3 linked regions of the Cupriavidus necator genome follow. The protein of the gene in region 3 interacts with the protein of the main gene of each other region in a pairwise test. Links are inferred from orthologs where the notes say so. Each region holds a gene or a part of one and is shown on either strand. Other genes may lie near its edges. The genes, in order: ftsA, ftsZ and I6H87_RS06490.

Region 1 (3,787 bases), 640 kb from region 3 along the record:
GGTCCACGCCCGACACGGTGGCCGTCCCCATCATGGCCTTGCCCTGCTCGCCCATCACCGTCTTCACGTCTTCGAAGTCGACGTTCACCAGGCCGTCAACGTTGATGATCTCGGCAATGCCGGCCACCGCGTTGTGCAGCACGTCGTCGGCGCACTGGAAGCACTTGTCCATCTCGGCGTCGTCGCCCATCACTTCGAACAGCTTCTCGTTGAGCACCACGATCAGCGAGTCGACGCTTGATTCCAGCTCGCTGGAACCGTGTTCGGCCACCTTGGCGCGGCGCGCGCCTTCGAAGTCGAACGGCTTGCTGACCACGCCCACGGTCAGGATGCCCATCTCCTTGGCCACTTGCGCGACGATCGGCGCGGCGCCCGTGCCGGTGCCGCCGCCCATGCCGGCAGTGATGAAGACCATGTGCGCGCCGCGCAGGGAGTCGGCGATCTGATCACGGGCCGATTCGGCGCAGTTGCGGCCGACTTCCGGCTTGGCGCCAGCGCCCAGGCCCGTATTGCCAAGTTGCAGCACGCGCGAAGCGCTCGAACGCTTGAGCGCCTGGGCATCGGTGTTCATGCAGATGAATTCGACGCCTTGCACGCCGCGGCTGATCATGTGCTGCACGGCGTTACCGCCCGCACCGCCCACGCCGACCACCTTGATGATGGTGCCGTCCTGCACTTCCGTTTCGATCATGTCAAAGTCCATCACTGCCTCCGAGAAAAATCAGTCCCCAGACGATGCAGCCTCCCCGCCGCAACCCCTGGTTTCTGAACAAGAAACCAATAAAAAGAAAACCAGAAAACTTCCACTCGGCACACAGGCCTGTCCGGTAGACCGCCCTGCCTGCGCGCCGTTGCATCGTCAGCGCGTCAATTTCCGCATTGATCAGAAATTGCCGACAAACCATTCCTTCATGCGGGTCCACACCTGCTTGACCGACCCGCTCTGCACCGCCACCTTGCGTCCGCGCATGCGTTGCACACGGCCTTCCAGCAGCAGGCCCATCACGGTCGCGTAGCGCGGGCTCTTCACCACCTCGTGCAGGTTGCCGCGGTACTCCGGCACACCCACGCGCACGGGCTTGAGGAAGATGTCCTCGCCCAGCTCGACCATGCCCGGCATCATCGCGGTACCACCGGTGATGACCACGCCGGACGACAACAGTTCTTCATAGCCCGACTCGCGCACCACCTGGTGCACCAGCGAGTACAGCTCTTCGATGCGCGGCTCGATCACCGCGGCCAGCGCCTGGCGGCTGAGCGTGCGCGTGCCACGGTCGCCCACGCCCGGCACTTCGATCATGTCGTCCGGGTCGGCGATCGCCTGCTTGGCGATGCCGTACTGGATCTTGATGTCCTCGGCATCTGGCGTCGGCGTGCGCAGCGCCATCGCGATGTCGTTGGTGATCTGGTCGCCGGCGATAGGGATCACGGCCGTATGGCGGATCGCGCCTTCGCTGAAGATGGCGATGTCGGTGGTGCCGCCGCCGATGTCGACCAGCACCACGCCCAGTTCCTTCTCGTCCTCGGTCAGCACCGCCAGGCTCGAAGCCAGCGGCTGCAGGATCAGGTCGTGCACTTCCAGGCCGCAGCGGCGCACGCACTTGACGATGTTCTGCGCGGCGCTGACCGCGCCGGTGACGATATGCACCTTCACTTCCAGGCGGATGCCGCTCATGCCGATGGGCTCGCGCACGTCCTCCTGGCCGTCGATGATGAATTCCTGCGTCAGGATGTGCAGGATCTGCTGGTCGGTCGGGATATTGACCGCCTTGGCGGTCTCGATCACGCGCGCCACATCGGTCTGCGTGACCTCCTTGTCCTTGATCGCCACCATGCCGCTGGAGTTGAAGCTGCGGATGTGGCTGCCGGCAATGCCGGTGAAGACCTCCGAAATCTTGCAGTCGGCCATCAGCTCGGCCTCTTCCAGCGCCTTCTGGATCGACTGCACGGTGGCCTCGATATTGACCACGACCCCTTTCTTCAGACCCTTGGACTCTGACTGGCCCATCCCGATCACCTCGTAGCTGCCGTCGGGGCGCAGTTCTGCGACCACCGCCGCCACCTTCGAGGTGCCGATATCGAGACCGACCAACAGGTCCTTGTATTCCTTGCTCATCGGGTTTTCTCCGCGTTCTTGCTCTTCAGTCGCGTCGGATTGTTGTTGGAAGTACCTGAAACCGCTGCTGCCGCCGGCGCCGGCTTGGCCGCCTTCGCTGCTTTCGCCGCCTTCTCCGCCCTGACCGCCGCTGCGATCTGCGCCTCGGTCAGGAAGCGGGCATTGGCGGCGCGGATGGCAAAGCCGTTGGGATAACGCAAGTCGGCATACTCGATCTGGCTGCCCCATTGCTGGGTGACCTGCGGCCAGGCCGCGACGAAGCGCCGGACCCGCTGGTCCATCGCCACGCGATCCTCATCGTTCTGCTCGCGGCCCAGTTCGACCTCCATGCCGTTGGACAGCTTCGCGCGCCACGCATAGCGGCCAGACAGGGCCACCGCCAGCGGCTCGGCCTTGAGCGGCTTGAACCACTGGCGCATGACCTCGAGCTTCTCGATCACATCGCCCTCGCTGTCCGGCGGCCCGTCCAGCGCCAGCAGCTGTGCGTCTTCTTCCGCCTCGGCGGTGTTGGCGACAAAGACCTCGCCATAGGTATTGATCAGGCGCCCGCTGTCGGGCGTGCCCCAGGTGCCCAGCGCCTCGTGTTCCTCGACCTCGACCGCCAGGCCGTTGGGCCATTCGCGCCGCACGCTGGCGCGCCGCACCCAGGGCACCGACTCGAATGCCTGCCGGGCCGCGTTCAGGTCCAGCGTGAAGAAATTGCCGGTCAGCTTGCCCAGCGCGCTGGCACGCACGCTGGGCGCGTTCACGTGGCGCAGGGCGCCGCCGTCCAGCGGGCCGATCTCCACATGGGTGATGGCGAACACCGGCCGCTGCGCCAGCCACAGCAGGCCTGCCGCGAGCGCCATCAGCACCACCAGCGCGTACAGCGCGGAGGCGATCAGGTTGAGCAGGCGTGCGTTATGCCACATGGTCCGGTACGGTCCTGTTCGGTTGCGTTATTCGGGTTTCCAATGCTCGTTGGGATGCAGGTCCAGCGTGGCCGCGGCCACCACCTGCATCACGAAGTCCTCGTAGCTGATGCCAACCGCGCGCGCCGCCATCGGCACCAGCGAATGGCCGGTCATGCCGGGCGAGGTATTCATCTCGAGCAGGAAAGGCTTGCCGTCGGCGCGCAGCATCAGGTCGGCACGCGCCCAGCCGCGGCAGCCCAGCACGCGGTAGGACTGCACCGCCAGCGCCCGGACCTCGCGTTCGACTTCGGGATCCAGGCCCGACGGGCACAAGTACTGGGTATCGTCAGTAAAGTACTTATTTTGATAGTCGTAGTTGGCTTCGGGTGCAACGATGCGGATCACCGGCAGCGCTTCGGCGCTGTCGCCCTCGCCCACGATCGGGCAGGTCAGTTCGGCGCCGTCGATAAAGGTCTCGGCAATGACGTCGTTGTCCAGCGCCGCGGCCTTCTCGAACGCCGCGCGCATCTGGTCGGCGGCAGTGACCTTGGTCAGGCCGATCGACGAGCCCTCGCGCGCCGGCTTGACGATCAGCGGCAGGCCCAGGTCGGCCGCCACGGCATCAAAATCAGTGTCCGCATGCAGCATGGCAAAGCGCGGCGTGGCCAGGCCATAGGTCATCCACAAGCGCTTGGTGGCCTGCTTGTCCATGGCCATGGCTGATGCCAGCACGCCGCTGCCGGTGTACGGCACGCCCAGCTGCTCGAGCAGGCCCTGG
Region 2 (10,662 bases), 650 kb from region 3 along the record:
CGGGATCGCCGACGAGAAGGTCAGGCCGACCTTCAGGCCCAGGTAGATGTTGGAGGCGGTGAACACGACCGTGATCAGCGCACCGAGGATGATGCCGCGCAGGGTCAGTTCAGGCAGGGAAACGTCGTCGGCGATACGATCGACACGTAGCATGCAGGTTCCTTTCCTGTGGATCAGGGCCTGGTCAGGCCCTGGCGGCGCGCAAGCGGGCGCCGCGGCCGCTTGCCCGACAGCGGGAAGGCAGGGTCAGCCGTTGCCCGATTCCTCGGCCAGCCACTCCACCACGGGAATGGTGGCCGGCAGCAGCGGCCCCACCGTCACCGGCGTGCGCTGCCACGAGAAGGCCTGGCCTTCGCGGCCGACGGGGTCGCCCCGCCAGTCGGTGACCTTGCAGAAATACAGCCGCACATAGGCGTGCGGATAGTCATGTTCCAGAATGTGCCAACGCTCGCATTGCGTTACATCAAGGCCCAGCTCTTCATGGAGTTCTCTGGCCAGTGCTGCCTCCACCGACTCACCGGGCTCCAGCTTGCCGCCGGGGAATTCCCAATAGCCCTCGTAGGGCTTGCCGGCCGGGCGCTGCGCCAGCAGGAAGCGTCCGTCGGGCTGCACCAGCACGCCGACCGCCACCTCGGTCACCTTGCGCGGCGGGTTGGCGCCGGTCTGCGCGGGGTTCTGCGTGGCCGCGCTCATGCCTTGGCGTCTCCGGCGACATCGGCAATATAGGGCTTGCCATGCTTGCCGCCCCAATCGCGCGCAAACTGCCAGGCCACGCGGCCCGAGCGCGAGCCGCGCTCCAGCGCCCACACCAGCGCGTCACCGCGCGCCGCGGCGATGTCCTCGTCGGTGCAGCCAAAGTGCCTGAGCCAGTGGCCGACAATGGCCAGATATTCGTCCTGCTTGGGCGGGTAGAACGACAGCCACAGCCCGAAGCGCTCGGACAGCGAGATCTTCTCTTCCACCACTTCGCCGGGATGGATCTCGCCATCGTCGGTGTGGCGGTAGGTCTCGTTGTCCTTCATGTACTCCGGCAGCAGGTGCCGGCGGTTGGAGGTGGCGTAGATCAGCACGTTGTCCGACTGCGCCGCCACCGAGCCGTCCAGCGCCGACTTGAGCGACTTGTAGCCCGACTCGCCCTCTTCGAACGACAGGTCGTCGCAGAAGATCACGAAGCGCTCGGGGCGCTGCGCAACGAGCTCGACGATATCGCCGAGGTCGCCCAGGTCATCCTTGTCCACCTCAACCAGCCGCAGCCCGTCCCTGACGAAGGCATTGAGGCAGGCCTTGATCAGCGACGACTTGCCGGTGCCGCGCGCGCCGGTCAGCAGCACATTGTTGGCCGGCAGCTTGCTCACGAACTGGCGCGTGTTGGCGACGATGGCATCCTTCTGGCGCTCGATGTTCTTCAGGTCGTCCAGGTGGATCGGCGGCAGCTGGCGCACCGGCTGCAGGTAGCCGATATTGCCGAACAGGCTCTGCCGCTTGCGCCAGCGGAACGCCACGGCCTCCTGCCAGTCGGCGTCGCTCAGTTGCGGCGGCAGCCATTGTTCGAGTCGGGCAAGGAAGTTGTCGAGGCGGGCGGCGAGGTCAGACATGGCAGGGGCGCGCTAGGGGCGCGGTATCGGCTGGCAGGGGAATCGATGCCCTTCCCGCATGCACGGGAAGGACGGAAAGCTCAGGAGCGGTAGTCGGCGTTGATCGACACGTAATCGTGCGACAGGTCGCAGGTCCAGACCGTCGCTTCGGCCTTGCCGCGGCCGAGCGCGATGCGCACGGTGATCTCGGCCTGCTTCATCACGCGCTGGCCGTCTTCCTCGCGGTAGTCGGGGTTGCGGCCGCCGTCGCGGGCCACCCAGACATCGTCCAGCCACAGGTTGACGCGGCCGACGTCGAGGTCATCGACGCCGGCGTAGCCGACCGCGGCCAGGATGCGGCCCAGGTTGGGGTCCGACGCATAGAACGCGGTCTTGACCAGCGGCGAATGCGCCACCGCATAGGCGATCTGGCGGCACTCGGCCACGTCCTTGCCGCCTTCGACGCGGATGGTCATCAGCTTGGTGGCGCCTTCGCCGTCGCGCACGATCATCTGCGCCAGTTCCTGCGCCAGCGCGGTCACCGCGTCGCGCAGCGCCTCGAAGGCCGGGCCTTCGGCGCGCTCGACCACGGCGCCGGACTTGCCCGTGGCGATCAGCACGAACGAGTCGTTGGTCGAGGTATCGCCGTCGATGGTGATGCTGTTGAACGAATGGTCGGCGGCGTAGGAGACCAGCGCCTGCAGCACCGGCTGGGCCACGGCGGCGTCCATGGCGATAAAGCCGAGCATGGTCGCCATGTTCGGGCGGATCATGCCGGCGCCCTTGCTGATGCCCGACAGCGTCACGGTCTTGCCGTCGATCTGCACCGTGCGCGACGCGGCCTTGGGCTGCGTGTCGGTGGTCATGATGGCTTCGGCGGCGGCCAGCCAGTTGTCCGGCTTCGCGTTGGCGATGGCGGCGGGCAGGCCGGCCACCAGGCGGTCGACCGGCAGCGGCTCCAGGATCACGCCGGTCGAGAACGGCAGCACCTGCTCGGCGGCGATGCCCAGTTGCGCTGCCAGCGCGTCGCAGCTGGCGCGGGCACTGGCCAGGCCCGGTTCGCCGGTGCCGGCGTTGGCATTGCCGGTGTTGACCACCAGCGCGCGGATGCCCTTGCCAGCGGCCAGGTGCTCGCGGCAGACCTGCACCGGCGCCGCGCAGAAGCGGTTGCTGGTGAAGACGCCGGCCACGGTGCTGCCTTCGGCCACGCGCACCACCAGCACGTCCTTGCGGTTGGCCTTGCGGATGCCCGCCTCGGCCCAGCCCAGCTCCACGCCGGCGACGGATTTCAGGTTCTCTGCCTGGGGCAGCGGAAGATTGACGGGCATGTGGACTCCTCGTTCCTGCTTGCGTTATCTGCTTGCGGCTTCTGCTCGCAACTTGCTTGTCATCAGACGAACATGCCCGCGGAGGGCGGGCATGTCGTTTCCTTGCGCGTCACTCCCCAGACAGCGGGAACGACGTCATGCCGGGTACCCGGCCGGGCTCAGTTCAGCTGAGCCTGCCGTGGCACTGCTTGAACTTCTTGCCCGAGCCGCACGGGCACGGATCGTTGCGGCCGACCTTGGGCATGCCCGCCAGCGCCAGCTCGGCGGCGGCCATGGCCGCACCGGTGCGCGGCGACGGCGCTTCCTCGACCGGCTCGCGCCCTTCGGCGAACTCGTCGTGCTTGTACTGGATGTTCTCCAGGTGCGACAGGCCTTCCTCGATCTCTTCCGAAGCCTGCTCCAGCTCTTCCGGCGACTGGATCTGCACGTTGAAAGTCACGCGCGTGACTTCGTTCTTGATCAGGTCCAGCAGGCGCGCGAACAGCTCGAACGACTCGCGCTTGTATTCCTGCTTGGGATCCTTCTGCGCATAGCCGCGCAGGTGGATGCCCTGGCGCAGGTGGTCCAGCGCGGCCAGGTGCTCGCGCCAGTGCGTGTCGATGCTCTGCAGCATGACCGAGCGCTCGAAGCCGGCGAACGACTCGCGGCCGACCATCGCGACCTTGCCATCGTAGCGCTCCGCGGCCGCCTTCATGATCAGGTTGAGCAGCTCTTCGTCCTCGATGCTCTGCGCGCCCTCGATGGTCTGCGCCAGCGGCACTTCCAGGCCCCAGTCCTCGCGCAGGCGCGTTTCCAGGCCGGAGATGTTCCACTGCTCTTCCATGGTGTCGGCCGGCACGTGGTCGCGGAACAGCTCAACCAGCACGCTCTCGCGCAGGTTGGTCACCATGTCGCCGACATCCTGGGCTTCCAGCACGTCGTTGCGCAGCTTGTAGATTTCCTTGCGCTGGTCGTTGGCGACGTCGTCGTACTGCAGCAGCTGCTTGCGGATGTCGAAGTTGCGGCCTTCGACCTTGCGCTGCGCCGATTCGATCGAGCGCGTGACGATGCCGGCTTCGATCGGCTCGCCCTCGGGCATCTTCAGGCGTTCCATGATGGCGCGCACGCGGTCGCCGGCGAAGATGCGCAGCAGCTGGTCGTCCAGCGACAGGTAGAAGCGCGACGAACCCGGGTCGCCCTGGCGGCCGGCACGGCCGCGCAGCTGGTTGTCGATACGGCGCGACTCATGGCGCTCGGTGCCGACGATATGCAGGCCGCCGGCGGCCTTGACCTGCTCGTGCAGCGAATGCCACTCATCCTCGAGCTGCTTGATGCGTGCGGCCTTCTCGGCGTCGGACAGGTTCGGGTCCGCCTCGATAAAGCCGGATTGCTTCTCCACATTGCCGCCCAGCACGATGTCGGTACCGCGGCCGGCCATGTTGGTGGCAATGGTGATCATCTTGGGGCGGCCGGCCTGGGCCACGATCTCGGCTTCGCGCGCGTGCTGCTTGGCGTTGAGCACCTGGTGCGGCAGTTGCTCGCGATCGAGCAGGCCCGACAGGTATTCCGAGGTCTCGATCGAGGTGGTGCCCACCAGCACCGGCTGGCCACGCTCGTAGCAGTCGCGGATATCGCGCACCACGGCGTCGTAGCGCTCCTTGCCGGTCTTGTAGATCTGGTCCTGCTGGTCCTTGCGCTGGGCCGGGCGGTTGGTCGGGATCACCACCACTTCCAGGCCGTAGATCTCCTGGAACTCATACGCTTCGGTGTCAGCCGTGCCGGTCATGCCGGCCAGCTTGTTGTACATGCGGAAGTAGTTCTGGAAGGTGATCGTCGCCAGCGTCTGGTTCTCTTGCTGGACGGTGACGCCTTCCTTGGCCTCAACGGCCTGGTGCAGGCCGTCGGACCAGCGGCGGCCGGTCATCAGGCGGCCGGTGAACTCGTCGACGATCACGACTTCGTCGTTCTGCACCACGTAGTGCTGGTCGCGATGGAACAGGCTGTGCGCGCGCAGGGCGGCGTACAGGTGGTGCATCAGCGTGATGTTCTGCGGCGCGTAGAGCGACTCGCCCTCGCCGATCAGGCCTTGCTGCGACAGGATCTCTTCTGCCTTCTCGTGGCCGGCTTCGGTCAGGTAGACCTGGTGGCCCTTCTCGTCGACGTAGTAGTCGCCCGGCTTCTCGACGCCGGTGCCGTCGGCCTTCTCTTCACCGATCTGGCGCTCGAGCAGCTTGGGGATGCCGTTCATGCGCTGGTACAGGTCGGTCTGGTTCTCGGCCTGGCCGGAGATGATCAGCGGGGTGCGGGCCTCGTCGATCAGGATCGAGTCCACTTCATCGACGATGGCGTAGTTGAGCGGGCGCTGCACGCGTTGCGACGGGTCGTAGACCATGTTGTCGCGCAGGTAGTCGAAGCCGAACTCGTTGTTGGTGCCGTAGGTGATGTCCGAGTTGTACGCCGCCTGCTTGGCGTCGTGCGGCATCTGCGACAGGTTCACGCCCACCGACAGGCCCAGGAAGTTGTACAGCCGGCCCATCCACTCGGCATCGCGCTGCGCCAGGTAGTCGTTGACGGTCACCACGTGCACGCCCTGGCCGGTAATGGCATTCAGGTACACGGCCAGCGTCGCGGTCAGCGTCTTGCCTTCGCCGGTGCGCATTTCGGCGATCTTGTTGTCGTTCAGCACCATGCCGCCGATCAGCTGCACGTCGAAGTGGCGCATCTTCATGACACGCTTGCTGGCCTCGCGGCAGACGGCGAAGGCCTCGGGCAGCAGCGCCTCGAGCGATTCGCCGCCGGCGTGGCGCTGCCGGAAGGTCTCCGTCATGCCGCGCAGTTCGTCGTCCGAGAGCTGCTCGAACTTCGGCTCCAGCGCATTGATCTGCGCCACCGTGCGGCGATATTGTTTGATCAGCCGCTCATTGCGGCTGCCGAAGACTTTCTTGAGAAGGCCGGTGATCATCGATTGCTTTCACCTGCGCGGAACCGGGCGGCACCCCAGGGATGCGGGCTGCTCCGGCGGCCGGGCGAGGAATGGATAGATTGGCGCAAAACGCCGAGTTTATCATGTGCCGGGGTCACGGCCGGAACGCGCCTGGCCCCGTCCCGCAAGGGCAGGCAAGCCTGCCGGATGTCGGCCACGCGTGTGGTCCGCAGATTGCCCGCGTGATTGCCCGTGCGCCCATTGGCCACAGTTTGGGGCGGCCGCCGCAGCTTCAATCCACAGTCGGGCAAGGCGGCCAGCGCGCCCCTTGCTAGAATGCATGCATGCGCCGCTTCACCCATCACGCCCTGCAGACCCCCGCCGCCAAGCCGCTCAACGACTGGCTGGCCAAGGCCGGCCCGGTTTCGACGCTGATGCAGACCGCGCGCCAGCTGTCGGTGCTCGAGGCCGAGGTGCTGGCACTGCTGCCCGCCGGCATGCGCGACGGCCTGGCCGTGGCCGGGGTCAAGCGTGACGCCACCGACCCGAGCGCCCAGGTGCTGCTGTTGCTGGCCGCGCACGGCGCCGCCGCTGCCCGCGTGCGCCAGGTAGTGCCGACGCTGCTGGCACGGCTGCAGCAGCGCGGCTCGCATATCACCGCGATCCGGGTGCGGGTGCAGCCGGAGGTGTCGCGCCACGCGGACTGGGAAGTGGAGCCCGTGCAACGCCAGCGCACCGGTGGCCGCATGACGCCCACGGGACTCGCCAATCTGGACCAGCTGGCGCGCAGCCTGCCGGATTCGCCGCTGCGCGACGCGCTCAATACGCTGCTCGCCCATCACCGCTAGCCCGTTGCCGAACACGAAAAAGCCGACCCTCGGGTCGGCTTTTTTCTGCGCCAGTTCGCCAGGATCAGGCAAACGCCGGCTGCGCCTGCGGCAGGAACGCGACCGGGGCTTCCTCGACGCGGTCGAAGGTGACCAGTTCATAGGCTTCCTGGTCGGCCAGCAGCGCGCGCAGGAGCTGGTTGTTCAGGCCGTGGCCCGACTTGTTCGCCACATAGGCGCCGATCAGCGGGTGGCCCACCACATACAGGTCGCCGATCGCATCCAGGATCTTGTGGCGCACGAACTCGTCGCCGTAGCGCAGCTCTTCATTGTTGAGCATGCGGTGCTCGTCCAGCACGATCGCGTTGTCCAGGCTGCCGCCGCGCGCCAGGCCCATCTCGCGCAGGGCTTCCACCTCGTGCGCAAAGCCGAAGGTGCGGGCGCGGGCAATCTCGCGCACGTAGCTGGTGTCGGCAAAGTCGATCGAGAAAGTCTGGCCGGTCTTGTCGACCGCCGGGTGGCGGAAGTCGATGGTGAACGACAGCTTGAAGCCGAAGAACGGCTCCAGCCGCGCCAGCTTGTCGCCCTCGCGCACTTCCACCGCTTTCTTGACGCGGATAAAGGTCTTCAGCGCGTTCTGCTCTTCAATGCCGGCCGACTGCAGCAGGAACACGAAGGACGCGGCGCTGCCGTCCATGATCGGGATTTCCTCGGCGTCGACATCGACATAGAGGTTGTCGATGCCCAGGCCCGCACAGGCCGACATCAGGTGCTCGACGGTCGAAACGCGCGCGCCATCCTTCTGCAGCACCGATGCCAGGCGCGTGTCGCCGATGGCCGACGCGGCCACGGGAATCTCGACGGCCTCGGGCAGGTCGACGCGGGTAAAGACGATGCCGGTGTCCGCCGGCGCGGGACGCAGGGTCAACGTGACCTTGCGTCCCGAGTGCAGGCCGATGCCAACGGTCTTTACCAGGGATTTGATGGTGCGCTGTTTGAGCATGACAGCCTCAACTATTATAAAAATCTATCGGGCAGCTTTTATGATTAAGGGATTTTACCACCACCTCAGGGGCGCTGCAGCCGGGTTTTGTTTCCGGCTGTTAACATCCCCTTAACAAGTTGCGTATTATCCACGTTTACCCGGATGACTGTGTCAGCCACGCAACGCCGCCAGCACTGCTTCGGCGCTGCTGACGCGGAATTCGCCCGGTGCCTCGACGTCGAGCCGGGTGACGACGCCGTCGTCGATCACCATCGCGTAGCGCTTGGAGCGCACGCCCATGCCGCGCGCGCCCAGGTCCTGGTCCAGGCCCAGCGCGCGGGTCCACTCGGCGCTGCCGTCGGCCATCATGCGCACCGTGCCGCCAGTCTGCTGTTCACGGCCCCAGGCGCCCATCACGAAGGCGTCGTTGACCGACACGCACCAGACCTCGTCGACGCCGGCCTCGCGCAGCGCCGCGGCGTGCTGCACAAAGCCCGGCACATGCTTGGCCGAGCAGGTCGGCGTAAAAGCGCCGGGCAGGCCGAACACCACGATCTTGCGGCCGCGGACCAGGTCCGCCACCTTGAAGGCATTGGGGCCGAGCGCACAGCCGTTGCCTTCGGTTTCGAAGAATTCCTGCAGCGTGGCGTCGGGGACGCGGGAACCGACAGTGATCATGGGTCGTGGTCCTTCTGGGTTTTCTGAAGAATAGTCCGGATGCCGGGGCGCAGACGCCCGCACTCAGTCAGACGGGCAATCTCAAGATCATAGGCGCCTTGCCCGCATTGCCAAAGCCGGGTCACATCCGGTGACATCCGGCGCGGATCCGATACACCTTGCTACAAAGACCTTGCTACAAAGACGTCCGCGCGGCGCACCTCTTGGGTGCGCCGCGCGGACGCTGATACATCCCGACCGGGAAGGCGGGAAACCAGTCCGGGGAGGCGGCCAGCGGCACGCCAGTCCCGGCGGGATGCGGGTGAAGCTCAGTCCGGCGCAGGCGCGGCGCCGCCAGCAGCCCGGCGGTTCACGTCAGTCCATGCAAGGCACGCGCGGATGGGGAGCGCACGTGCATCGCGACAAGGCGACGCGTTCCGTCAGGCGGCCGGTGGAGGCACCGATGCCGCGCCAGGCAGGGCTCAGTCTGCCTGCTTGCGCAGGAAGGCCGGGATGTCGTACGTATCCACACCCTTTTCCTGCAGCGCCGCCACGTGAGCCGACGCCGACTCACGCGAGCTGCGCCACACTGCCGGCGTATCCAGGTTGCTGTAGTCCGGCGAGCTGTGCGTGGCCGCGGCGGCGGTCATGTTGGCCATCATCTGCACCGGCATGTTGTCCGTGCCGGTCTTGAGCAGGGTCATCGGCTGTTGCTTCTTGGCCGAGCGGCCCAGGCCCGTGGCCACCACCGTCACGCGCAGCGCATCGCTCATCGAGTCATCGTACACCGTACCGAAGATCACGGTCGCATCTTCCGCCGCGTAGCTGCGGATGGTGTTCATGACTTCCTTGGTTTCCGACAGCTTCAGCGAACGGCTGGCGGTGATGTTGACCAGCACGCCGCGCGCGCCGGACAGGTCAACGCCTTCCAGCAGCGGGCTGGCAACGGCCTGCTCGGCTGCCAGGCGGGCGCGGTCCACGCCCGACACGGTGGCCGTCCCCATCATGGCCTTGCCCTGCTCGCCCATCACCGTCTTCACGTCTTCGAAGTCGACGTTCACCAGGCCGTCAACGTTGATGATCTCGGCAATGCCGGCCACCGCGTTGTGCAGCACGTCGTCGGCGCACTGGAAGCACTTGTCCATCTCGGCGTCGTCGCCCATCACTTCGAACAGCTTCTCGTTGAGCACCACGATCAGCGAGTCGACGCTTGATTCCAGCTCGCTGGAACCGTGTTCGGCCACCTTGGCGCGGCGCGCGCCTTCGAAGTCGAACGGCTTGCTGACCACGCCCACGGTCAGGATGCCCATCTCCTTGGCCACTTGCGCGACGATCGGCGCGGCGCCCGTGCCGGTGCCGCCGCCCATGCCGGCAGTGATGAAGACCATGTGCGCGCCGCGCAGGGAGTCGGCGATCTGATCACGGGCCGATTCGGCGCAGTTGCGGCCGACTTCCGGCTTGGCGCCAGCGCCCAGGCCCGTATTGCCAAGTTGCAGCACGCGCGAAGCGCTCGAACGCTTGAGCGCCTGGGCATCGGTGTTCATGCAGATGAATTCGACGCCTTGCACGCCGCGGCTGATCATGTGCTGCACGGCGTTACCGCCCGCACCGCCCACGCCGACCACCTTGATGATGGTGCCGTCCTGCACTTCCGTTTCGATCATGTCAAAGTCCATCACTGCCTCCGAGAAAAATCAGTCCCCAGACGATGCAGCCTCCCCGCCGCAACCCCTGGTTTCTGAACAAGAAACCAATAAAAAGAAAACCAGAAAACTTCCACTCGGCACACAGGCCTGTCCGGTAGACCGCCCTGCCTGCGCGCCGTTGCATCGTCAGCGCGTCAATTTCCGCATTGATCAGAAATTGCCGACAAACCATTCCTTCATGCGGGTCCACACCTGCTTGACCGACCCGCTCTGCACCGCCACCTTGCGTCCGCGCATGCGTTGCACACGGCCTTCCAGCAGCAGGCCCATCACGGTCGCGTAGCGCGGGCTCTTCACCACCTCGTGCAGGTTGCCGCGGTACTCCGGCACACCCACGCGCACGGGCTTGAGGAAGATGTCCTCGCCCAGCTCGACCATGCCCGGCATCATCGCGGTACCACCGGTGATGACCACGCCGGACGACAACAGTTCTTCATAGCCCGACTCGCGCACCACCTGGTGCACCAGCGAGTACAGCTCTTCGATGCGCGGCTCGATCACCGCGGCCAGCGCCTGGCGGCTGAGCGTGCGCGTGCCACGGTCGCCCACGCCCGGCACTTCGATCATGTCGTCCGGGTCGGCGATCGCCTGCTTGGCGATGCCGTACTGGATCTTGATGTCCTCGGCATCTGGCGTCGGCGTGCGCAGCGCCATCGCGATGTCGTTGGTGATCTGGTCGCCGG
Region 3 (10,706 bases):
CGCGAAATGCTCATCAGAATGCCGATGCCCGCGCCCAGCGTCACCAGTGCGGTGCCGCCATAGCTCATCAGCGGCAGCGGCACGCCCACCACCGGCAGGATGCCGCTGACCATGCCCATGTTGACGAAGGCATAGGTGAAGAAGATCAGCGTGATCGATCCCGCCAGCAGCCGCGAGAACAGCGTCGGCGCATTGGCCGCGATAAACAGGCCGCGAAAGATCAGCAGCAGGTACAGCACCAGCAGCACCGCATTGCCGATCAGGCCGAACTCTTCCGAGTACACCGCGAAGATAAAGTCGGTGTGCTTTTCCGGGATGAATTCCAGGTGCGTCTGCGTGCCCTTGAGCCAGCCCTTGCCCTCGACCCCGCCGGAGCCGATGGCGATGATCGACTGGATCGTGTGGAAGCCCTTGCCGAGCGGATCGCTGGTCGGGTCCAGCAGCGTGCAGACGCGGTGCTGCTGGTAGTCGTGCAGCACCGGCCAGTTCACGCCCGGCGCGCACATATCGTTCTGGAACGTGATCAGCAGCGTGATCGCCACCACCAGCAGCCCCAGCAGCGGCAGGATCAGCCGCCACGACAGGCCGGCGAAGTAGATCACGTACACGCCCGCGGCCATCACCAGCAGTGCCGTGCCCAGGTCAGGCTGCTTGGCGATCAGGCCGACCGGGATCAGCAGCAGCCCCAGCGCCACCACGAAGTCGAACCACTTGATCACGCCCTCGCGCTTCTGGAAATACCAGGCCAGCATCAGCGGCATCGAGATCTTCATGATCTCGGACGGCTGGATCACCATGCCGACATAGAGCCAGCGGCGCGCGCCCTTGCGGATCAGGCCGAACATGGCCACCGCGATCAGCAGCGCCACTCCGACCGTGTAGATCGGCACCGCCACCCGCATCAGCGTCTGCGTAGGCAGGTAGGCGATCACGATCATCACCACATAAGACAGCAGGATATTGCGCAGCTGATCCTCAACCCGGCCCGGCATGTCGATGGCGGCCGAGTACAGCGCCACGATGCCAGTGGCGAACAGCAGGAAGACGATCAGCGAGAGTGGTTTGTCAAAACCGGTCAGCGCGGTCTTGATCAGGGACAGGACGCGGCGTCGATCCATGCGCGTCTCCTTCAGCGAGTGGCGTCGGCACCGCTGGCTGCCTTGGCAGCCACGGGCTTGACGCGTGGTTTGGGCGCGGGCGCCTTGGCCGGCACGACCGGCGCGGAAGCCGGCGGCGGCACCTTCGGCTTGCTGTGGCCCAGCGCCTGCAGCATGCGTTCATCCAGCGTCTGCACGGCCGAGGCCGGTGCGATCGCGGCCGGGTCCAGCGCCGCCGCGATCGCGTCAGACGCCCCGGCATGCGCGCCCGACGCCGCGGCGACCTCGCTGGCGGCCGCGCCGCTGGCCGGCGCGCTGCCGCTCGACATCACCGTGGCGCTGGCAATGCTGGCGGTCTGGCCGGTGGTGAACACGCTCGGCGTTGCCACCGGCGGGCGGCCCGCCATGCGCTCGGCTTCCGGCGGCGCGATGGCTTCCAGCTCCGCCGGCCATTTGCCGGTCAGGTAGTAGTCCATCACCTTGCGCGCGATCGGCGCGGCCACCGCGGCGCCGAAGCCGGCGTTCTCGACGATCAGCGCAATCGCGATCCTGGGGTTGTCCGCGGGCGCGAAGGCCGTGTACAGCGAGTGGTCGCGCTTGCGCTCGTCCAGCGCGTGGTGGTTGTACTTCTCGCCCTTGGCCAGGCTGTAGGTCTGCGCCGTGCCGGTCTTGCCCGCCGATTCGTAGGCGGCGCCGGCGAACACGCGCGCGGCCGTGCCGGAATGCGTCACCGCCACCATGGCGCGCTTGATCACGTTGATGTCGGCCTGCTTGAGCGGGATCGTGTAGCTTTCCTTGGGCACGGTCAGCGTGCGCTTGCGCGTGACCGCATCCTCCACGGCCTTGACCAGGTGGGGCTTCATCACCTTGCCGTCGTTGACGATGACCGAGGTGGCCTGCGCAAGCTGCAGGATGGTGAAGCTGTTGTAGCCCTGGCCGATGCCCAGCGAGATGGTCTCGCCGTCGTACCACTTCTGCTGCTCGGGCTTGCGGTACGCCTTGCGCTTCCAGTCGGTCGACGGCAGGATGCCGCGGCTTTCGCCCTCGATGTCGATGCCCGTGATCTGGCCGAAGCCCAGCGGCTTCATGAAGTCATGGATGCCGTTGACGCCCATGTCGCGCGCCAGCGCGTAGTAGTAGGTGTCGCACGAATGCACGATCGAGCTGTGCATGTCGACCCAGCCATGGCCGCCCGGCTTGTCGTCGCGGAAGGTATGGTTGCCCAGCGTGAAGAAGCCGGGGTCGGACATGCCCCAGGCCGCGGTGCGCTTGCCGGTGGTCAGCGCGGCCAGCGCCATGAACGGCTTGTAGGTCGAGCCCGGCGGGTAGGTGCCGCGCAGCGGGCGGTTCAGCAGTGGCTTGTCGGGCGAGTTGTTGAGCTCGTTCCAGGTATTGGTGTCGATGCCCTCGACGAACAGGTTGGGGTCGTAGGTCGGCTTGGAGACAAAGGCCAGGATGTCGCCGGTGGACGGCTCGATCGCCACCAGTGCGCCGCGGCGGTTGCCGTAGAGTGCCTCGGCCAGCTGCTGCAGGCGGATGTCCAGCGACAGGATCAGGTTGTTGCCAGGCGTGGCGGGTGAGGTCGAAAGCGTGCGGATGGGGCGCCCGCCCGCGCTCACTTCCACTTCCTCGAAGCCGGTCAGGCCGTGCAGCTCGCTCTCGTAGCTCTGCTCCAGGCCGATCTTGCCGATGTAGTTGGTGCCCTTGTAGTTGTCGGCGTCCTTGCGCGGATCGTATTTGGCGCCGTCGGCATCGTTGGCCTCGTCCATGGCCTCGATGCGTTCCTGGTCGCGCTGCGAGATGCGGCCCAGGTAGCCGATCACGTGCGAAGCCGACTCGCCCAGCGGGTACTGCCGGAACAGCCGCGCGCGCACATCCACGCCCGGGAAGCGGAAGCGCTGCGCGGAGAAGCGCGCCACTTCCTCGTCGCTCAGCTGGCTGCGGATCGGCAGGCTTTCAAAGCTGCGCGACTCTTCCATCAGCCGCTTGAAGCGGCGCCGGTCGCGCGGCTGGATATCCACCAGCGCCGACAGGCCTTCGATGGTGTTGTCCAGCGTATCGCCCAGCTTGGACGGCGTGATCTCCAGCGTGTACGCGGAATAATTGCGCGCCAGCACGATCCCGTTGCGGTCCATGATGATGCCGCGGTTGGGCTCGATCGGCGCCACCGAGATGCGATTGTCCTCGGCCTTGGCCGAGTACTGGTCATGCTTGTACCACTGCAGCCACAGGAAGCGCGTGAACAGCAGGCCAAAGCAGATCACCGTGAACAGGGCCGCGGCCGCCACGCGGATGCGGAAGCGGCCGATTTCCAGTTCGACGTTGCGGATTTCGGTCATGGTACTGCGTTGGCCAGGGATGAGCGTTTAGGTGCGGTCAGGTGCGTGCGGCGTCAGATCGGACGCGTCTCGTCGACATCGCTCGAACGGCGCTGCGGCGCCAGCAGCAGGCTGGTGGCCAGCGGCCACAGCAGCGCCTCGATCGCCGGTGCCAGCAGCAGTTGCCAGCCCGGCAGCGGCGCGCCCATGGCCAGCCGGATCAGCACCGGCACCGCGTGCACGACGAACAGCAGCGGCAGCACGTGCAGCGCCTGGGTATAGACGGTGAACCACAGCACGCGGCGGTGGATGGTGATGGCGAAGTAGGCCAGCAGAGTGTAGGCCAGTGCGTGCTCGCCCAGCAGCCGGGCATCGTGCACGTCCATCAGCAGGCCCAGCAGGAAGGCCACGCCCATGCCCACCTTGCGCGGCTGGTGGATGTTCCAGAACACCAGCACCAGCGCCACCATGTCGGGGACCCACAGCGTGGTGCCCCAGGGCATCAGGTTGAACAGGAACGCCAGCACGAAGCTGAAGGCGATAAAGGCGGGATTGACCGGCCGCAGCAGGTATTGGGGATTGGTCACCGTGGTGCCTCCTTGGCGGGTGCGGCCTTGGCAGCCGCTGCGCTATCGGCGGCAGCGCGTGCCGCAGCGGACTTGGCGCCCTTGACCGGCGCCTCCGGCTTGGCCTCGACCGTTTCCCGCGCGGGAATGGCCGCGTCGTAGCGCACCACCAGCAGCAGGCGGTGCGCGCGCACGCCGGCCACCGGCTCGCAGTACACGCGCGAAAACGCGGTATCGGCCTTGCGCTCGATATGGACGATCTTTGCCACCGGCAGGCCCGGCGGGTAGGTGCCGTCCAGGCCCGAGGTCACCAGCAGGTCGCCCTGCTGCAGGTCGGCGGCGGCGGCCATGAAGCGCAGGTCCAGCTGGCCCGCGCGCGCGCCGCCGAAGGCCACGCTGCGCAGCCCGTTGCGCACCACCTGCACGGGGATGGCCTGGTCCTTGTCGGTGAGCAGCGTCACCTCGGACTGGAACGGCGACACGCGCGTGACCTGCCCCACCACGCCGCGCTCGTCGATCACCGGGTAGCCGGCGCGCAGGCCGTGCTGGCTGCCCTTGTCGATCACGATACGCTGGGTGTAGGGATCGCGCGCGTCATACAGGATCTCGGCGGCCGTCACCGGCGTGGCCGACTGCTGCGCCAGCCCGAGCAGCTTGCGCAGCTGGTTGTTCTCGGACTCCAGCTGCGCCTGGCGCACCGAGGCCTGGGCCTGCTGCACGGCGTTCTGGCGCAGTTCGCGGTTTTCGGTGGCGAGCATCGCCGACGACTGCGCATAGTCGAACATCGTGCGCAGTGCGTCGCGCGGCGTCAGCACCAGGCGTTCGACCGGCATCAGCACGGTGGCGGCAACCTGCCGGCCCACGCTGAGCGCGTCGAAACGGGCATCGACCACCAGCAGCGCCAGCGCGATACCCACGTACAGGACCAGCCTGGCGACAGCCGAGGTGCCTTGCTTGAAGAGCGGCGGAGGGGAGTAATCCATTTACCCGAACAAAGGCCAAAGCCCACGCGGAAACGCCCCGCCGCCCGCCGTGCCGCGCCCGGGTCCCTTGCGGGGACGGGAGCGGCACGGCCGGGCGGCGGGAACTGCCAGGGCCCGGCCCCGGCGGATGAGGCGCCGCGACGCCGCCCTGATCGCTGGATCCGGCAGGCCGCGCATCGCCACGTGAGCGTCCTTCTTACTCGTAGGAGAAGATGCTGCCGAGCTTGTCCATGCGTTCCAGCGCCATGCCGGAACCGCGCACCACGCAGGTCAGCGGGTCTTCGGCCACCAGCACCGGCAGGCCGGTTTCTTCCGCCAGCAGGCGGTCCAGGTCGCGCAGCAGCGCGCCGCCGCCGGTCAGCATCATGCCGCGCTCGGCGATGTCGGCGCCCAGTTCGGGCGGGGTCTGTTCCAGCGCGATCTTCACCGCCGAAACGATCTGGTTCAGCGGATCGGTAAGGGCTTCGAGGATTTCATTGGACGACACGGTGAAGGCGCGCGGGATGCCTTCGGACAGATTGCGGCCCTTGACTTCCATCTCGCGGACTTCGGAGCCCGGGAAGGCCGAGCCGATTTCCTTCTTGATCGCTTCGGCGGTCTGTTCGCCGATCAGCATGCCGTAGTTGCGGCGGATGTAGTTGACGATGGCCTCGTCGAACTTGTCGCCGCCCACGCGCACCGAACCCTTGTAGACCATGCCACCCAGCGAGATGATGCCCACCTCAGTGGTGCCGCCGCCGATATCCACCACCATCGAGCCCGACGGCTCGGACACCGGCAGGCCGGCGCCGATCGCAGCCGACATCGGCTCCTCGATCAGGTAGACCTGGCTGGCACCGGCGCCCAGCGCCGATTCGCGGATGGCGCGGCGCTCGACCTGGGTCGAGCCGCACGGCACGCAGATGATGATGCGCGGGCTCGGGCGCAGCAGCTTGCTGTCGTGCACCATCTTGATGAATTGCTTGAGCATCTGCTCGGTGACGGTGAAGTCGGCGATCACGCCGTCCTTCATCGGGCGGATCGCCTCGATATTGCCCGGCACCTTGCCCAGCATCTGCTTGGCTTCCTTGCCCACCGCCGTGATGGTCTTCTTGGCGTTGGGGCCGCCTTCCTGGCGGATCGCGACGACCGAGGGCTCGTCCAGCACGATGCCCTTGTCGCGCATGTAGATCAGCGTGTTGGCGGTGCCGAGGTCGATCGCCAGGTCGTTGGAGAAGTAGCTGCGGAGAAATCCGAACATCAGGAATCCTGTCTGTGGTGGTGTTCGCGGGTAGGCGAAGCGGCCGGCACCGCGAACGGCCCGGCCACGAAATACGTTGTGTTGAATACGGAATGGTTCCCGGCTTCCCGGTCCGCCCGCCGTCCGGCACGGGGCTGCCCGGGCCGGGATGGAATGGGAACGGCAATCGCCGGCGCACCGCGCGCGCCGGCCCTACGGGAACCTTTGATTAGACCCCGCGGAAAAGTTCGCGGAAATGTGCAGGCACCGGCGCACCATATCGAATCACTGCGACATGCGCTGGCCGGCTGCAGAGGCCTAATCAGAGGACCCAGGTCCGCCCTTCGGGCGCCTGCGGATGCCAGGCGCAAGCGCGCCGGCCTGCGGCCATGTGGCGTAAGCGTTGCCAAGGGTCGGTAACTCGCAATGATACCTTATAATTCCTGCTGCTTCGGGCGTTTACAGCCTGAAAATACCTGTAATTCCGACGACTCCGGGGCGCCACTCCGGCGCCCCCGGTCAGGCCACGGGCCGTGCGACGCAGCCGCCCCATGAGCCAGCCGCCGGCGCAGCCCGCGCCCCCGCATCCGAGCATCCGAACCACCACGCCATGGCCCTCGCTCTATCCGACGTCAAGCGCATCGCCCACCTGGCCCGCATCGAAATCAGCGATGACGAGGCCGCCCAGACGCTTGCGCAGCTGAACAACTTTTTCTCGCTGGTCGAGCAGATGCAGGCGGTCGACACCAGCGGCATCGAGCCGCTGGCCCACCCGCTGTCAGCCGTGCGCGACATGGTCCAGCGCCTGCGCGAGGACGTGGTCACCGAATCCGACCGCCGCGCCGACTACCAGCGCCCCGCGCCGGCCACCGAAGACGGCCTGTACCTGGTGCCCAAGGTCATCGAATGACCGCCGCCCGGCCCGGACCCGACGCACCCGTGCATGCCTGTCCGGCGCCGGCCATCCGCCAGTACGCCACCCCCTGATGCCAACCGACTGTCATGCCCTTTTCCGCTGATTCCGTGACCTCCCTGCGCCAGCTAGCCGATGCGCTGGCCGCGCGCTCCGTCTCCGCCGAGGAACTCGCACGCGAGTACCTGGCCCGCATCGAGCAGGCCGCCGCGCTCAACGCGTTTATCCACGTCGATGCCGAGCGGACCCTGGCGCAGGCGCGCGCCGCCGATGAACGCCGCGCCCGCGGCGAGGCCGCGCCGCTGACCGGCGTGCCGATCGCGCACAAGGACGTGTTCGTCACGCGCGGCTGGCGTGCCACCGCCGGCTCGAAGATGCTGGCCAACTATGAAAGCCCGTTCGACGCCACCGTGGTCGAACGCATGGCCGCGGCCGGCATGGTCACGCTGGGCAAGACCAATATGGACGAGTTCGCGATGGGCTCGTCCAACGAGAACTCGCATTTCGGCCCGGTGCGCAACCCCTGGGACACCAGCCGCGTGCCCGGCGGCTCGTCGGGCGGCTCGGCCGCGGCCGTGGCCGCCGGCCTGGCCCCCGCCGCCACCGGCACCGACACCGGCGGCTCGATCCGCCAGCCGTCGTCGTTCTCGGGCATCACCGGCATCAAGCCGACCTACGGCCGCGTGTCGCGCTACGGCATGATCGCCTTCGCCTCGTCGCTGGACCAGGCCGGCCCGATGGCCCATAGCGCCGAAGACTGCGCGCTGCTGCTCAACGCCATGGCCGGCTTCGACCCCAGGGACTCCACCAGCATCACGCCCGCGCAGGGCGGCGTGGACGAGGACTACACCCGCCTGCTGGGCCAGCCGCGCGCCGGCGCCACTACCGAGCGCCCGCTCGCCGGCCTGCGCATCGGCCTGCCGAAGGAATACTTCGGCAAGGGCCTGTCGGCCGACGTCGAGCAGGCCGTGCGCGCCGCGCTGGCCGAGTATGAAAAGCTGGGCGCCACGCTGGTCGAGGTGACGCTGCCAAAGACCGAGCTGTCGATCCCGGTGTACTACGTGATCGCGCCGGCCGAGGCCTCGTCCAACCTGTCGCGCTTTGACGGCGTGCGCTACGGCCACCGCGCGGCCGAATACCGCGACCTGCTCGACATGTACAAGAAGAGCCGCGCCGAAGGCTTCGGCGCCGAGGTCAAGCGCCGCATCATGGTCGGCACCTATGTGCTGTCGCATGGCTACTACGACGCCTACTACCTGCAGGCGCAGAAGATCCGCCGCATCATCGCCGACGACTTCCAGCGTGCCTTCGCCCAGTGCGACGTGATCATGGGGCCGGTGGCGCCGACGGTGGCGTGGAAACTGGGCGAGAAGACCTCGGACCCGGTGCAGATGTACCTGGCCGATATCTTCACGCTGTCGACCAGCCTGGCCGGCCTGCCCGGCATGAGCGTGCCGTGCGGCTTTGGCGAGGCCGGCATGCCGGTGGGCCTGCAGCTGATCGGCAACTACTTCGACGAGGCGCGCCTGCTGCAGACCGCGCACGCGTTCCAGCAGGCGACCGACTGGCACCTGCGCCGTCCGGGCAAGGCATGAACATGACCGCGCGCTCCTCGCTGACCCTGCGCCTGATGGCCGCGGCCGCGCTCGCCGCGGCGGTGGCCGGCTGCATCCCGCTGCCGGGCGGGCTGGGCCGGCCCGCTCCAATCGCCAGCCGCGACATCGACCTGGCCGGCGACTGCCGCCGCACCGAGGAAGACGGCTTCCGCGAAGACGCCCAGCTGCGCGTGTCGGACAACAGCGTGCAGCAGCTGTCGTGGAAGCTGTGGGTAGGCAAGCGCGGCTCGTGCAGCTTCAACCTGGCGGACTTCCGCCAGGTCCAGAAGAAGCCGCATATCGAGCTGCGCGCCAATGACGGCAGCGGCTGCAAGCTGATGGTCTGGCAGGACCCGCGCCGCGTTACGCTGGCGCACGCCAACTGCCAGCAGCGCTGCACCCCCGGCGTCTACGAAGAAGCCTGGCCCGTGATGTTCGAGCCGGGCAGCGGCGCCTGCGCCCGCACGCGCTGAAGCCACCGAAGCCGGCCATGACCCACGCACCCGCCACCCCGCAACGCTCACCGCGCACCGCCCGTCCGGCGGTGGCGGTGCTGCGCGCCGCGGTGGCACTGGGGCTGGGCGCATGGCTGGCCGGCGCATCCGCGCATACACCGGAACTGCCCGCGCCCGCGCTGGCGCAGCCGGCGCCGCTGACGCCCGCCGGCGTGCTGGCGCCGAATGCGGTGAGCCGGGCCGCGCCAGGATCCGCGGCCACGGCACCCGTGCCGGCGCAGCGTGTCCAGCTGCGCGGCGATGCGGCCACGCCCGCGCTCACCGCCTACTGGTTCCTGCCGCGCGAGGGCGCCACCCCGCGCGCGCTGCCGGTGGTGGTGGCGTTGCACGGCTGCGGCGGCCTGCTGTCCGCGCGCCCCGCGCGCGCGAGCGCGGCGGGTGCCGCCGGAACCGCCCAGGCGGACGTTTCCGGACTGCTGCAGCAACGCTACCGCGAATACGCGCACTGGCTGAACGAGCGCGGCTATGCCGTGCTGATGCCCGACAGCTTCAGCGCGCGCGGCAGGCCCCACGGCATCTGCTCCGAACCCATCGACGCGCGCGGCATCGACGACCGCACGCGCCGCGCCGATGCGCTGGCCGCGCTGCGCTGGGTGGCGCAGCAGCCGGCGGTCGACACCGCGCGTATCGTGCTGCTGGGCTGGTCCAACGGCGCGCAGGCGGTGCTGGCCACCGTCGATGCCAGCCGCCCGTGGCCGGCCGGCACGCCCCAGGTGGAGCGTGCGGTGGCGTTCTACCCGGGCTGCAGGCGCGCCGTGCAGCAGCACAACTTCCGCCTGCGCGCGCCTATGCTGCTGATGATCGGCGGCGCCGACGACTGGACGCCCGCCACCCGCTGCGCCATGCTGCAAAGCGCGGTGCTGGCGCGCCAGCCGGGCGCGCGCTTCCGGCTGGAGATCTACCCCGGCGCCTATCACGGCTTTGACGGCACCAGCGAGCTGCATATGCGCCGCGACGTACCGGCGGGCATGCGCAAGACCCAGGGCGTCACCGTCGGCGGCGATGCGGTGGCCCGCGTGGCCGCGCTGGCCCAGCTCGACTCATGGCTTGCCAGCCCCGACCCCTGAGGGCCGGGGCAAGACCAGACTGAACCCCGGGGCGGCTGCGCCGCTCCACCGCAACAGACAGAACCGAAAGAACCGAACAGGAATACCGCCATGCAATGGGAAGTGGTGATCGGCCTCGAAACGCACGCTCAGCTTTCGACGGCCTCCAAGATTTTTTCCGGCACCTCCACCGCCTTCGGGGCCGAGGCCAACACGCAGGCCTCGCCGGTGGACCTGGCGCTGCCGGGCGTGCTGCCGGTGCTCAACAAGGGCGCGGTCGAGCGCGCCATCCAGTTCGGCCTGGCGATCGGCGCCACCATTTCGCCGCGCAGCGTCTTTGCGCGCAAGAACTACTTCTACCCCGACCTGCCCAAGGGCTACCAGATCAGCCAGTATGAGATCCCGGTGGTACAGGGCGGCACCATCACCATCCAGGTCGAAGGCAGGAAGGGCG

The links.
Region 1: the proteins of I6H87_RS06490 (region 3) and ftsA interact in binary tests that used the Escherichia coli proteins (3 or more experiments, as listed by UniProt). The link is inferred for Cupriavidus necator from one-to-one orthologs.
Region 2: the proteins of I6H87_RS06490 (region 3) and ftsZ interact in binary tests that used the Escherichia coli proteins (3 or more experiments, as listed by UniProt). The link is inferred for Cupriavidus necator from one-to-one orthologs.

The regions. Positions count from the first base shown.
Region 1 is NZ_CP066018.1:2,029,835-2,033,621, reverse strand. What follows is about bases 1-2,999. They hold ftsA (cell division protein FtsA), read right to left. Parts: upstream 2,117-2,999; coding sequence 884-2,116; downstream 1-883. Other genes in these bases: I6H87_RS09480 (cell division protein FtsQ/DivIB), read right to left, coding at 2,113-2,999; ftsZ (cell division protein FtsZ), read right to left, coding at 1-703. In the rest of the region: more of I6H87_RS09480, read right to left, coding at 3,000-3,027; I6H87_RS09475 (D-alanine--D-alanine ligase), read right to left, coding at 3,055-3,787. UniProt on the Escherichia coli protein: Essential cell division protein that assists in the assembly of the Z ring. May serve as the principal membrane anchor for the Z ring.
Region 2 is NZ_CP066018.1:2,032,206-2,042,867, reverse strand. What follows is about bases 7,853-10,662. They hold ftsZ (cell division protein FtsZ), read right to left. Parts: upstream 9,950-10,662; coding sequence 8,756-9,949; downstream 7,853-8,755. Other genes in these bases: ftsA (cell division protein FtsA), read right to left, coding at 10,130-10,662; I6H87_RS09495 (peroxiredoxin), read right to left, coding at 7,853-8,294. Also shown: I6H87_RS09530 (OPT family oligopeptide transporter), read right to left, coding at 1-153; I6H87_RS09525 (NUDIX domain-containing protein), read right to left, coding at 247-693; I6H87_RS09520 (ATP-binding protein), read right to left, coding at 690-1,595; bifunctional glutamate N-acetyltransferase/amino-acid acetyltransferase ArgJ, read right to left, coding at 1,676-2,902; preprotein translocase subunit SecA, read right to left, coding at 3,066-5,843; I6H87_RS09505 (hypothetical protein), read left to right, coding at 6,149-6,652; lpxC (UDP-3-O-acyl-N-acetylglucosamine deacetylase), read right to left, coding at 6,717-7,634; more of I6H87_RS09495, read right to left, coding at 7,788-7,852. UniProt on the Escherichia coli protein: Essential cell division protein that forms a contractile ring structure (Z ring) at the future cell division site. The regulation of the ring assembly controls the timing and the location of cell division.
Region 3 is NZ_CP066018.1:1,381,495-1,392,200, forward strand. What follows is about bases 4,183-7,036. They hold I6H87_RS06490 (rod shape-determining protein), read right to left. Parts: upstream 6,205-7,036; coding sequence 5,161-6,204; downstream 4,183-5,160. Other genes in these bases: mreC (rod shape-determining protein MreC), read right to left, coding at 4,183-4,964; gatC (Asp-tRNA(Asn)/Glu-tRNA(Gln) amidotransferase subunit GatC), read left to right, coding at 6,794-7,036. In the rest of the region: rod shape-determining protein RodA, read right to left, coding at 1-1,118; mrdA (penicillin-binding protein 2), read right to left, coding at 1,130-3,436; rod shape-determining protein MreD, read right to left, coding at 3,490-4,002; more of mreC, read right to left, coding at 3,999-4,182; more of gatC, read left to right, coding at 7,037-7,093; Asp-tRNA(Asn)/Glu-tRNA(Gln) amidotransferase subunit GatA, read left to right, coding at 7,186-8,691; I6H87_RS06505 (hypothetical protein), read left to right, coding at 8,688-9,164; I6H87_RS06510 (dienelactone hydrolase family protein), read left to right, coding at 9,182-10,273; Asp-tRNA(Asn)/Glu-tRNA(Gln) amidotransferase subunit GatB, read left to right, coding at 10,364-10,706. UniProt on the Escherichia coli protein: Forms membrane-associated dynamic filaments that are essential for cell shape determination. Acts by regulating cell wall synthesis and cell elongation, and thus cell shape.